2 regions of the Arthrobacter sp. Helios genome follow, and region 2 is predicted to be linked to the other one. Evidence: riboswitches for the same ligand, from Rfam matches in the RefSeq annotation. Region 2 holds a riboswitch; the other holds the start of a gene.
The links. Region 2 has a riboswitch for cyclic di-AMP ahead of ArtHe_RS00470 (NlpC/P60 family protein). Riboswitches for the same ligand answer to the same signal wherever they lie in the genome.
Positions count from the first base shown of each region.

Region 1: it holds a riboswitch for cyclic di-AMP, as region 2 does, so the genes downstream of both, ArtHe_RS05570 (LysM peptidoglycan-binding domain-containing protein) here and ArtHe_RS00470 (NlpC/P60 family protein) in region 2, are expected to answer to the same signal.

Region 1 is NZ_CP095402.1:1,251,993-1,258,565, forward strand. Features, by position in the region: gene hrpB (ATP-dependent helicase HrpB) at 1-1,935, shown strand, start outside; gene ArtHe_RS05565 (CarD family transcriptional regulator) at 1,988-2,500, opposite strand; gene ArtHe_RS05570 (LysM peptidoglycan-binding domain-containing protein) at 2,856-3,749, opposite strand; cyclic di-AMP (ydaO/yuaA leader) riboswitch at 3,753-3,919, opposite strand; gene ArtHe_RS05575 (MBL fold metallo-hydrolase) at 4,232-4,894, shown strand; gene ArtHe_RS05580 (DUF1508 domain-containing protein) at 5,159-5,260, shown strand; gene ArtHe_RS05585 (hypothetical protein) at 5,244-5,687, opposite strand; gene ArtHe_RS05590 (hypothetical protein) at 5,697-6,323, opposite strand; gene ArtHe_RS05595 (hypothetical protein) at 6,320-6,573, opposite strand, start outside.
Region 2 is NZ_CP095402.1:103,011-109,583, reverse strand. Features, by position in the region: gene ArtHe_RS00495 (molybdopterin molybdotransferase MoeA) at 1-777, opposite strand, end outside; gene ArtHe_RS00490 (DUF6457 domain-containing protein) at 786-1,070, opposite strand; gene ArtHe_RS00485 (NTP transferase domain-containing protein) at 1,114-1,788, opposite strand; gene ArtHe_RS00480 (HNH endonuclease) at 1,788-2,285, opposite strand; gene ArtHe_RS00475 (NlpC/P60 family protein) at 2,521-3,285, opposite strand; gene ArtHe_RS00470 (NlpC/P60 family protein) at 3,314-4,108, opposite strand; cyclic di-AMP (ydaO/yuaA leader) riboswitch at 4,113-4,300, opposite strand; gene ArtHe_RS00465 (M23 family metallopeptidase) at 4,395-5,162, opposite strand; cyclic di-AMP (ydaO/yuaA leader) riboswitch at 5,166-5,379, opposite strand; gene ArtHe_RS00460 (metal-dependent transcriptional regulator) at 5,525-6,223, opposite strand; gene serC (phosphoserine transaminase) at 6,452-6,573, shown strand, end outside.

The sequences.
Region 1 (6,573 bases), 1.1 Mb from region 2:
CGGACCGCCGCGGCGGGGCACGCCCGGGCGCTGGCGGCCGACCCGCAGGCGGATGCCCTCGTGTTTGTGCCGGGTGCCCGCGAAGTGTCCGCTGTCGCGTCCAGTCTGCGGCAGGCGGCCGGCGCAGCCGTCGATGTCCTGGAACTGCACGGGCAGGTGCCGGCAGCGGAACAGGACCGCGCCGTCTCGGGCCGGCCGGCAGGCGCCCGGCCGCGCATCATCGTGTCCACCTCGCTCGCTGAGTCTTCCCTGACCGTGCCGGGCGTCCGCCTGGTGGTGGACTCCGGACTCTCCCGCGAACCGCGGCGGGACGCCGCCCGCGGAATGTCTGGCTTGGTGACCGTGAGCTGCTCGCGGGCCTCGGCGCAGCAGCGGGCCGGGCGGGCTGCCCGGCAGGGCCCGGGGACCGTGATCCGGGCCTATCCCGAGGCAGCTTATGCCGCAGCGCCGGCGCAGCAGACGCCGGAAATCGCCACGGCTGACCTCACCGCCGCAGCCCTGCTCCTGGCCTGCTGGGGGACTCCCGGCGGGCGCGGACTGAACCTTCCCGAACCGCCGCCGCCGGCTGCAATGGCCGACGCCGAGGCTGAGCTCCGCGCGATCGGCGCCGTTGACGAGGAAGGCCGGGCCACGGCGTCCGGCCGTGCCCTGGCCCGCATTCCGGTTGATCCGCCGCTTGCCCGTGCGTTGGTGGACGGGGCCCCTGTTCTCGGAGCCCGGGCCGCGGCCGAAGTGGCCGCCATGGTGTCCGGAGACCTCCGCGCTCCGGGGGCGGATCTGGTCCGGCAACTGGCCAGGCTCCGCTCCGGCGCGGATCCGGGGGCGCGGGCCTGGTCCCGGGAGGCGCGGCGGCTCGAACGGTTTGCCGTGGAGCCGGCGGGCGGGGGCGTTTTGCTGGACCACCGGCTGGAACCCGGCGAGGCAGTCGGATTCATCATTGCACTGGCTTTCCCCGCCCGTGTAGCGCGCCGGGTGGCTGGGAGCCCGGGGGAGCAGTACCTCCTGGCCTCCGGAACGCGTGCCGGGCTGCCGCCGGACAGTCCGCTGCGGGGCTCCGAATGGCTTGCCGTCGCCGACGTCACCCGGGCCGAGGGCCGCGCAGCCGCGGGCACCGGCGCCGTCATCCGCGCAGCAGCACCGCTGGAGGCAGGGACGGCTGAGGCGGCGGCCGCGCATCTGCTCACGGAGAGTGTCTTAGCTGAATTTGCCGGCGGGCGAGTGAACGCACGGCGGGAGCGCCGGCTCGGCGCCATTGAATTGGTTTCCACACCGGTCCGCGCGACGGCGGCCCAGGGCAGGGCCGCCGTCGCAGCCGCGCTCGATGCCAAGGGCCTGGCACTGATTGGCTGGTCCCCGGCGGCAGAGACCCTGCGCCGGCGGCTGGCCCTGCTGCACCGTGAACTTGGCTCACCGTGGCCCGATGCCTCCGAACCGGCGCTCCTGGAACGCCTGGATGAATGGCTCGGACCGGAGCTGGATGCGCTGGCCTCAGGAGAACGCGCCGCCGGAATCGATCTGGCTGAGCCGCTGCGGCGGCTGCTGCCCTGGCCGGAGGCCGCGCGGCTGGATGAACTGGCTCCGGAACGGCTGCAGGTGCCCAGCGGCTCCAGGGTGCGGGTTGCCTACCCGGAACCTGACGACGACGGCGGGCGGCCGGTGGTGGCCGTCAAACTCCAGGAATGCTTCGGCTGGGCAGGGTCGCCTACCCTCGCCGGCGGCCGGGTCAGGGTACTGTTCCATCTGCTTTCCCCGGCTGGCCGGCCGCTGGCTGTCACCGACGACCTGGCCTCTTTCTGGGCTGGTCCCTACCACCAGGTGCGTGCGGAGATGCGCGGGCGTTACCCGAAGCATCCCTGGCCGGAAGATCCCTGGTCCGCCGCCGCAACGGCACGGACCAAGGCCGGATCCCAGGGCGGGTTCCGGGCGCCGGGCTGACCCGTCTCCGGAAGTGGCTGCCGGTAGCCCGACTCCGGCGGTGATCCGGAGCTTAGGTAACCGGTTCGGCCAGTGAGGTGCCCGAACCGGCCCAGACGCCGTCGAGCACCGCCGAGGCTTCTTCTTCGCTGACTCCCAGGGACAGCGAGATCTCGGTGAGCAGCGGCCGGCGGGCATGCCGGAGCATGTCCCGCTCAGCGTGGGAGAGTCCCTTGTCCAGGGAACGCAGGGTGAGGTTGCGGACCACGCGGGCTACGTCTGCGATCCGCCCGCTGGCGAGCAGCTCCGTGTTTTCCTTGAAACGCCGTGACCACTGGGACTCCTCGGCGTCCGCGGCAGCCCTGAGGATTTCCATGAGTTCTTCCAGCTGCGGTGAATTCAGGACCGGGCGCAGCCCCACATCCTGGGCCTTGGCGGTGGGAACCCAAACCTCAAGCTTGTTGGCATGCACTTCAAGTACCAGGTACTCGTTCTCGACGCTGCGGATCTTGCGGCTGGCCAGACGGCGGATAGTGGCCGGGCCGTGGTGGGGGTGGACTACGGTTTGACCTACGTTAAACGTCAATGTGTTTACCTCTGGCTGGATCGAAGCCGGGCCCGGCAGCCGCGGACCGCTGCACTGTGCAGGGGCCTGTGTGGGACGCTCGTCCCGCCACTTGCCCGGATTCCGGTGACAGTCGTGACGGAAGCGCGGCCGTGGGCGCTCCACATGGGTGAAAGCGCCGGAAAGCCGCGGGTCTGACCTGACTATTATTTCACGACTTGCTGGGTGTGGTCCCCGAACCCGGGGGACACTTCGGTGAGCGGTTCCGGGTGAGAGGTCCGGTGGGAGCCACAGAGCCGCATAACAGAAGCACCCCACCTGTTCCCAGGCGGGGTGCTTCTCGAACCAGCGGACCGGACCGTCCGCGGCGGTTCAGTTATGCGCGGTAGTAAACCGGGCCGGAGCCGACGTTCACGGACTGGATAACGGTCTGGTTGCCGTTCCAGCCACTGTGGATGGCCTGTCCGTCGCCGATGTAGATGGCGATGTGGGCAAAGCCCATGCCGCCGTCGGCGTAGTAGACCATGTCGCCGGGCTGGGGATCAGACACCGGGGAGCCGTAAGCGGCAAGCTGGGCCGGAGCCAGGTCGCCAACCGAGTGGCCGGCGGCGCGGAGAGCCACCTCAACCAGCACGGTGCAGTCCTGGGCAGCACCGAGCTGCGAGTAAGCCGCATTCACCATGGTCTGGCCAATGGCGGAGGTGCCGACGCTGGGAGCAGCCGGGGTGACCTGGGTGCTCAGCGTGCTGTATTCCGTGTAGGTTCCCGGATCCGTGTACGTCGCAGCCGCAGGAGCAGCTTCGACCACGGCTGCGGTTTCCACCGGCGTGTAGGCGGCGGCGGGCTGGATGTCAGCCGTGCCGGCGTAGGTGATGACGTCGCCGGGGTAGATGATCGAGGACATCGACAGGCCGTTGAGCGCGAAGATGCTGTCCAGGGACACACCGTAGGTGGCGGCAATCTGGCCCAGGGTGTCACCCGCGACCACGGTGTGCGTGGATGCGGTTTCCACGGCCGGAGCCTCTGCCACGGTGACTGCGGCGGGAGCTGCAGCAGGAGCTGCGGCAGCTGCGGCAGCCGCCGGGGCGGGATCGTTGGCTACAACGCCGGCCTGGGCCGGGGCAGCCATGCCGAACATGAGCCCGGAGCCGGCAACGACGGCTGCGGCGGTTCCGCCGAAGGTGCGTGCCTTTGCCGGTGAGACCTGGGCGATAGTGGTCCAGATGTTGGAATTTGAGCGGTGGCGTCCGCGGTTCTTATTGATAGACAAGGAATTACCTCTCCCAATACCTGCGAGGTGAGCTGTCGGATTCGGATGGGAGTCACCCGGCCGCCGGACTGAACCGGTCGGCTTAACCCCAAGGATTCAAAGGATCCAAAAAATTGGGTCCCCCGCCCCTGCCGTCGTATTGCAAAAGGGGACCTTGGCCAGCGGCAGAGTTAGGTAACAAGCCAAGGACGCCGCATCAGTATCGCGGCATGCCAAGGACACTACATGGAATAGAGATTGCATTGCAATTCGGTAACGACACCGTGTTGCTGTTGTGTGCGGCCAGTCACTCTGCTAATGGGAAGTGTGCTTTCTTCTTTAGTCCCAGCAGCCACATTGGACCGGCCGCGCGCTGCGGCCCGCGCTGCTGTTTGGAGAGGGTCCTTCCGGGGTGGGAGCCGGGGATTTTTGCGGAACGCGGCGACGGATGCCGGAGTGCGGGAATACGCTGGAAGGGCCGAATATCCAGCGAAGGAGGGGCCATGAGTGAGCAAGCCGGTGGCCGCGGACCGCAGCTTCCCGTTCAGGACGTGGTGCGCGAGGTAGTGATCCCAGCCGGCGTCGCCGGGCCGGATCAGCTGGTCATGGATGTGCGCTGTTATGCCGTAGCTCAACCGGAGGGAATAGTGGTGATTGACACAGGCATGCCGGACGCAGACGCGGGTATTGCTGCCGCCGTCGAAGCTTTGGGCGGGGATTGGTCAGATGTCCGCGACATCGTGCTGACCCACCTGCATATGGACCACGTTGGCTCCCTTTTTGCCGTCGCCGAACGGGCACCGCACGCCGCGATTTACGCCGGCGGGCCGGATTCCCCGGATATCCGGTCCCCGCGCCACGTAAGTCCCATCGGCGAAGGGGCCATGGTGCAGGATCTGGAAATCCTGGCTACCCCCGGCCATACGCCGGGGCATATCTCCCTTTTCCATGAGGGGACGGGAACGCTGTTTGTAGGGGATGCGGCCGGGTCATCGCATGGCCACGTGGTCCGGGGGCCCAGCGCATTTATGTCAGATGCCGGCCGGGCGGAGGAATCCCTGGAGCGGATTGCTGCTCTTGGGCCGGAACGCGTTCTCTTTGCACACGGCGCCGAGGTGGCCTCGCCTGCTGATGCGCTGGCGAGGATGATTGGCGGACCTCACTAACGCCCGGCCGCCGGCGGACCCGTTCTGAGGCCCCGCCGGCACTGGGCCGGTTCTGGGCCGGGCAGACCCGAAAGGGCACTGGGCGGGGCAGACCCGAAAGAATTGCGCCAGCCCTGCCATGCCGCATCCGCGGCGCGTACCATTCCGGATACCGGCTCATCTGCAATCGAGTAGAGCGAGGCAGTCAAGGCAGGAAAATTCGAGGTTTACCAGGACAAGGCCGGCGGGTTCAGGTTCCGGCTTAAAGCGGGCAACGGAGAAGTCATTGCTTCCTCGTCGGAGAGCTATAAGTCCAAGGCGTCAGCGTTGAAGGGCGTGGAATCGGTCCGCTCCAATGCCGGGGCCGACATCACGGACCTGACATAGTTTCCGTTTCGCCCGCCGGCGCCATCGGCCGCGTGGTGAACCACCCGAACCAGGCGCCCGCCGCCGTCGTTACGACGGCGGCCACCGGCAGCAGCACGGTTACCGGTGTGCCCCCGGACGCTGAAACGCCCACATAGAGCAGCCAGCACACGGCCAGGACCACGCCCGCAGCAACCGCGTTAAAGCGCCGTGACTTCCCTGCGTCCGCGCTGAGGAAGGACACCACGCTTGCCGGGCAGGCAAAGGATGCGCCCAGTGCCGCGCCGCCGATGAGCGTCCAGAGGATGTAGCTCCCGAGGTCCTGGGACTCCACGGTCGACGCGTAGTTAATCTGGAAGTTCAGGATGGCCAGGGCCATGCCCGCCAGGGCGCCGATCGGAATGAGGAGAAAGACAGACCTGCGGGCCCGCGCCGGGGTATTGCTCATGGTGCAACTCTATCGCCGGTCCCACATCACCCAGCGCAGCAGGGAGTAGAGCAGCTGGGTGGCTCCGGGCATAAAGCCGGAACCGTGGTGGTACACCGGATCCATGGTCGTCACCAGCAGACGGGCCGGCTGATTAACGTCGTCCACGTACAGCAGGGCCCCGCTGTCGGTTCCGTCTTCCTCCATCGTGACCAGCCGGCGCGCACCCTGGGGCGGGTGAAGCAGGCCGTGATGGTGCCAGTCGACTGCCCGGCGGGTGAAGAACTCCCACATCGGGTCCTCCGGCAGCCGCAGGCGGGTGCCGGTGTCGGTTCCCGTCCGCCAGGCCCAGAAAACAGTTGGCCGGAAGCTGTACCCGACCCCCGGCAGCCAGCTCTCGACGTTGTTCTCGCCCAGCACGATCACCGTCTTTGTGTGATCCTGCAGCGCTTCGCGGATCGCCGGTTCGAAGCGTGCGCGCTGTCCGGCATGCAGCCGGTCACCAACCAGCACAACGTCGAGTTCCGCCAGGAAACCGGGATCGGAATCCGGCAGGTACACGGGCTCGATGCGGTAGGGCTGCAGGGCGGGATCTTCCAGGGTGCGCAGTGCGGGGAACGTGCCGCAGTGCAGCAGTCCGATGCGGGGGGTGCTCATGCAGGTACTTCCTTCGTGGAGCGGACATCGGAGGCAGAAGCGGAACCGGTCAGCCAGGTCACGAGGTTGGGGCCGATCCGGCGGCTGCTGTACCGCTCGTCGGTGAACCCTTCGAGATCAAGGCCGCCATGGACCAGCACTTCGCCTGTGCCCAGCGGATAGGTGTAGTCCAGGGGAAGCGAATTGGGTCCGATGCCGGTGACCGCTTCACCGCCGTCCGGCAGCGGGGAGTGGTATCCGCGGCCGTAGA
Region 2 (6,573 bases):
CAGCGATGCTTCGTCGACGGCGTCGGTGCTGAGCGCGGCAATAACGTCGTCCAGCCGGTCGGCGAGGCGGCAAACGGCGTCGACCCGGCCTCCCAGCATGCCGATCAGCTGCGGCATCTGCGGCCCGAAAGTGTCCCGGACCTGGCCCGAGTCCGGCAGCCCGGCTTCGATCACTTCATCACCGGTCAGCAGCAGGGACACGCGCGGAGCACGCAGCACTGGCAGGGTGTCGTGACCGCAGACAGCGGCCAAGGCAATATGCGCCGGGTTCAGGACTGTCCCGGCAGGAATGACGGTCTCCCCCGCTGCTGCTTCTTCTCCTGCCGGCCGGATGTGCTCTCCCGGGCGTGGCTCGTCGCTCCGGGCCGAGGGCCCCGGAACCAGTGTTGCGGGTTCCTCCGTGCTCAGCTGGCCGTGTTCTGAACGCAGGACGGCTTCTCCTCCCGCAGGAACCAGTCCGCCGGTAAGGATGGGTACCGCTTCGCCGGGCTGCAGCGGCCGGCGGCCCGACTCTTTGTGGATCTGCCAGCGTTCGTGCTCGGGTTCCTCGGAGCTGACGATTTTCCAGGGCGGCGGGCCGGCCACGGCCCAGCCGTCCATGGCCGAGGAGGCATAGTGCGGAACCGGCTGGAGAGCGGGGGCATCCACCGCCAGGGTCAGCCCCAGTGCCTCCGCGAGCGGGACGGTCTCAAACGGCAGCGGACGGGCCGCTGCGTAGGCCGCTTTGCGGGCCTGGTCCCAGGAGGTGTTGGGCTGCAGCGGAAGGATTACCGGCACCGGCCCGTTCACTTGCCTGCCTCCGGAGCGGCGGCGTCGCATTCCCGTTGGGCCGCGCGGATAGCCGCGCGCATGGCGAGGTTCTCGTCGGCTTGTCCGCTGCCCGCGGCCAGGCCGGCGGCGAGGCCCGCGATGAACGTCGTCAGCGGCGCCGCTGGACGGACAACGTTATGGGCTGCTGCCGCCGCGAGGTCCAGGACGGCGTCAATGTCGACTGCTGTTCCCTCAAGCTCCAGGGACCGCAGCAGCTGCTGCGTCCAGGCCTCAAGCGTTTCCTGCTGGCTTCCCATCATGGCTCCTTTTGTTCCTGGGCGTCGCTGCGGAACCGGCAGGGTCTCAGGCAGTGCGGTTGCCCGGCCTGATCCCCCACTTTCCGGCATCAGCCCAGGTGTCCACATCAGCGGTGCTTCCCTCCGGCACGGCAACCACTCTCCACTGCACCCTAGCAAGGAGGCGGAACATTGATAGATTCTCCAGGCTGCCGGGCTGTCCGCCCACGGCAGTGCGCAAGTCGCCGGTCCGGTACAGGGCTGCCAGGGGCTGCAGTGAACCGCTGCTGTCCTTCGCCATGATGGACTGGCCTGCTTCACCGGCGGCCTCGGCAAGAAGCGCCCGGACAGCGCCGCCGGCGTCGGGCATGTCGCATGCCAGCACCAGGGTCCAGGGCGGCGCCGGATCGCCGGCACCGGGGACAGGCTCAGCGCTCCCGGCGGTATCGGTGCCGTAGAGGGCGGTCACGGCAGCCCCGACGGCGGCAGCGGGACCCGCGAAGGCCGGCTCCTCGCGGACAAAGAAGCAGTGCGGGGGTACGGCGTGCAGGGCAGCTTCCAGCTGTGCGGGCCCGGCGATGGCGACGCTGCGGGCCTGGCGGACAGTGCCCAGCGTGCGTTCGAGCAGGGTTTGTCCGTCAATCCGGAGTTCGGCCTTGGGCACTCCACCCAGCCGCGAGGACCTCCCGCCGGCAAGGATGATGGCGTTGAAGGCGGGTGGCTGGGCGGCGGCAGGCGCCATCAGGCAGCCGTATCGCCGAGGAAAGGACTCCATTGCGCCGCCGGCTGTTCGAGTTCACGGATCTGCCAGCGGGCACCGATCGGCGGCCGTGGCGTAAACCGCAGCTTCCAGCCGAGCTGGTTCAATGTTTTGTCCCCCTTGTTGTTGTTGCAGCGCAGGCAGCACGCGACCAGGTTCTCCCAGCTGTCTTCACCACCCCGGGATTTGGCCACTACGTGGTCCACGGTCGATGCCTGTTTGCCGCAGTAGGCGCAGGAATGACCGTCGCGCCGCAGGACCCCCCTGCGGGTGGCAACGGTCTCCGCACGGTAGGGAATGTTGACGTAGCGGTTTAGCAGGATGACCGAGGGCCGTCCAAAAACATCGGCCGGGCTGACCACCGGCACGCCGCTCTCGGCCAGCACGCTCGCTTTCCCGGTCAACACCAGGACCAGCGCGCGCCGGAAGGTGACAACTGCCAGCGGTTCGTAGCCCGCATTCAGAACCAGCGTTCGCATGCACGTTCCTCTTCGCCTGCCCGCGGGCCCGGCGAGAGAAAAAGTTCACCGGCACACTGCGGTACTTCGAATCTTCATTGCAAGGGTAAGCCGGGACCGGGGATTCCCGCTATTTATCGGCCGCGAAACTCCGGATGCGCTGCACCCCTGTGTGCCGGAAGCAGCAGGAAACAACAAAGGACCCTCCCACAGGGGAGGGTCCTTTGGCGAACTGTGTCAGGTTCTGGGTTTGCTGCTAGCCGCCTACGCGGATGTATACGCCGCCGGAGCCAAGCTCGGCCGGAGCAACAACCGTCTGGTTGCCGAAGAAGCCACCGTGGACGGCCTGTCCGTTGCCCACGTAGACAGCAATGTGGGCCATGCCCATGCCGCCGTCTGCGTAGTAGATCAGGTCGCCGGGAATTGCTTCAGCGGCACTCAGGGTGCGGCCGAGGGAGAGGTAACCCGCCGGCCATCCGTGGAAGTTGATCCCAGCTGCTGCCAGCGCGTTTGTCGCGAGCATGGTGCAGTCCTGCATCACGCCGAGCTGGGCGTAGGCAGCTGCTGCGATGGTGGCGGCGGTCCCGGAGGAGGCAGCCGGGGCAGCGGAAGCCGCCGGAGCGGCCGCTGCCTGGGCCGTTGCCGCCTGGGCCGGAGCATCGGCTGCAGGGGTGTTGATTTCCTGCGACTGCACGGTCACGGTCTCGGCTACAGGCGCTTCGGCCACAATAACGCCCGGGACCGGAGCGAACTTGAGCTCAGGGCCTACGGCATCTGCGGGAACCTGCAGCGGAATGGAGGACAGATCCAGCTTGCTGGTCTGCACATCGCGGGACAGTTCCGGTGCCGCAGCATTTGCGGCGACGCCGGTGCTCAGCACCAGCCCGGAGGCGGCGGCGATAACGGCGGCCTGGCGGCCCACCGTTCCCGCATTGGAAGTGACGGCGTCGGCCAGTGCAGTCAGCGAGCTGGTGCGCTGGACGGGCGCACGGTGACGGGCGCGCTCAGTTGTCGAGGTCATGACGGTGTGCTCCGTTTATCTGGCAGCGTCAGCTGACGCGGACGAAGCTTGCGCCGGGAAGGTCGGACAGGGAGTGGAGGCCGGTGTTCATGCCGTTGAGGCCACCGCTGATGACCTGGCCGTTGCCGACGTAGATCGCGACGTGCCCACCGGTGATAACCAGGTCTCCGGCCTGCGGGGTGCCAACTACGGAGCCGAAGGCGTAGAACTGGCTCGGGGCGAGGTCACCAACGGACTTGCCGACGGAGCGCAGGGCCTTTTCGACCATTGCGGTGCAGTCCTGCGCCACGCCGATCTGTGAGTAAGCGGAGGCAACCAGGCCTGCAGCAACGCCGCTGGCGCTGACTTCGGGAGCAGCTGCTGCCGGTGCGGAGGAGGCGGTGGTGACGCCGGAAGCGGCCGGTGCCGGTGCGGCTGCGGCCTGCTGGGCGGCGTATGCCTCCTGCTGGGCGGCAACAGCAGCAGCGGCTTCTTCTGCCGCGGCAAGCTCGGCTGCTGCAATCTGTGCGCGGGTTTCGGCCCCGGAGAGCGATCCCGCAAGGGGAGCTACCGGAAGGTCGAAGGGTGCCTGCTCGGAGACCGTCACGGTCCCGTTGGAGGTCACAACGTTGAGGGGAGTTGATTCAAGGGCCTGGCGGTCGGTGGAAACCGGTGCGGCCTGTGCCGGCAGGCCAGCGGCCAGAACAAGGCCGGAAGCTGCGACGACGACGGCGGCCTGGCGGCCGACGGTACCTGCGTTGGCGGTTACGGCCTTGGAGAAAGCCGTAAGCGGGCTGGATTGAACCGAGGCAGCACGATGGCGGCCGGAATTGATTGATGACACAGTTTTTGCCTCTCCCAATGCCTACGAGGTGAGCTGTCGGATTCGGATGGGAGTCACCCGGTTGCTGGACCGCTAAGTCCGGCAACTTAACCCCTAGGGCTTCTTGCGAAACCCGAAATTGGTTCCCCCGCCTCTGCCATGCGATTTTGCGAACGGATCTCAAACGGTGGCAGAGCTCGGCGATCTGTTTGAGAGTGCCTGATCTTTGGCCAATCAGGCACGGTGACGAGAATATAACAACATCAAGGAAATGTCACGCTCAGGTCACGAAAGGGTGTTGGAGCGGTCACAACCAGCCGAGAGGGTCGACAGGCGTGCCGTTTACGAGTACCTCAAAATGCAGGTGACAGCCCGTGGAGGCGCCCGTGGTGCCGCTGGCTCCCACCAGGTCCCCGCGCTGGACTTCGTCGCCCACAGAGACGCTGATGGCCGACAGGTGGTTGTAGGTGGTTTCCACACCGTTGCCGTGGTCCACCACCACACGGTTCCCTCCGCCGTAGGCATGCCAGCCGGCAGACTTGACCTTGCCGCTGGCGGCGGCGCTGACTTCCGTGCCGCAGGCCGCGGCGAAGTCCTGCCCGGTGTGCAGCTCGCCTGCTGCTCCGGTGATCGGGCTGACCCGGTACCCGAAGGAAGAGGTCTGCACCAGTTCGGAGTCCAGCGGAGTGGCGAGAGTGCCCTGCGCGGCTCCCGGCGTGACGTCCGTGCCGGCGACAGTGAGTCCCTGCAGTTTCGCATCCGGATCGAACTTGCTGGTCAGTGCGGCCCGGTCAAACTCCACGGTGGCGTTGGGATCAGCCGAAACCGGGGCCGGAGCCGCGGCGGGCTCCTGTGCCGGCAGAGGATCCACGGCCGCCGCGGTCGTCGGAAGCGCAACGGTCAGCACCAGCCCGGAGGCGGCAGCGGTGATGGCAAATTTCTGGGCTGATCCCCCCAGCGGGCGGCGGACAGGTTCAGCGCGGCGCCGGCCCGTGGACCCGGCGGCAGCGCGTTGACGCAGTGGAGCGGCCGAGGTTTCGGCCCTGCGCCTGCCCGAAGCAGTGTGCTTCGACAAGTGGTTCCCTCTCTACAAAGCCTGCGAAGTTAGCTGTCGGATTCGAGTAGAGAACTCGGCCCACGACGCACAGGGGTATCTGCTGTGCGGATACTCCTGCGCTGCTCGGAGGCTTCACCCCAAGGCAGTGCTGCCACTGCCGGTTGATGGGTCCTCCGCCCCTGCCTGCGAACGGTTGCACCTGCGGTCCAGTGGCAGGGTTAGGCTGTCGGACCGGTGAACGGTGTTGTTGCTGTAGTCAGATGTCACTATAGGGGAAAAATGCTAAAAGATACCATTCCGTTACCGACGGCCAGGCGCCGGCGCAGCCGGCGCTGGCCGCTGCCGGTGAATGGCTGCGGGTTCCGGCGGCAGTGGACCGGCTAGGCCGGTCCGGTGACAAAAACGTGCGCCGCGACTTCGGTGGGCAGCTCCAGCGCACCTTCAATCCCGGGAACACGGACGGAAATGTAGCCTCCGACCACCTCGGCGGTGATCGTGGCACCGGGCCGCAGCCCGGCCTCATCCAGCTGTGCCAGCAGCTCCGGGTCAACCTGGATCGGTTCGGCGAGACGCAGCAGGTTCATCTGCGCCCCGGGGGTGGCTGCACTGACTGCGGAGACCAGGTCCGTGTAGCCGGCGGCCGGGGCCAGGGCGGTGGTTCCACCCAGCGCTTCCAGGCCCGGGATGGGGTTGCCGTACGGCGACTCCGTGGGCTGCCCCAGCAGGTCATAGAGCCGGCGCTCGACGCGCTCACTCATCACATGCTCCCAGCGGCACGCTTCATCGTGGACGTACGCCCAGTCCAGCCCAATCACGTCAGCCAGCAGCCGCTCGGCAAGGCGGTGTTTGCGCATTACCTCCGTGGCGCGCCGGCGGCCCAGTTCGGTCAGTTCCAGCTGCCGGGTTCCCGACACCACAACCAGCCCGTCCCGTTCCATCCGCCCGATGGTCTGCGAGACTGTGGGGCCGGAATGGCGCAGGCGCTCGGCAATCCGGGCGCGCAGGGCCACGATGTTCTCCTCTTCGAGCTCAAGGATGGTTCGAAGATACATCTCAGTTGTGTCGATGAGGTCCGTCATGACCAGCCGCTCCTAGAATTCGTGCGGAAGAAAGGGTTGAAAACCAAGGTGGCACAGACTGCGCCGCAGGTTCGTTTCCACGTTAGCCCATGCCACCAATTCGGGGGCAATTATCCACTTTCACGGCCCGATGCCAACTCCCGTTCATAAATACCGGCGGCAGGGGGCGGAGGTGCAGAATAGAGAAGTATCTACAGCACCCTGCCAATCCGCTTGGAGCAAACAAAAATGGGCGAAACCGCCACGCTTACGATCCCCGCAGAACTTCTTCCCAAGGACGGGCGTTTCGGTGCTGGTCCTTCCAAGGTGCGCCCCCAGCAGATCGAGGCACTGTCCTCGGCCGGCGCCAA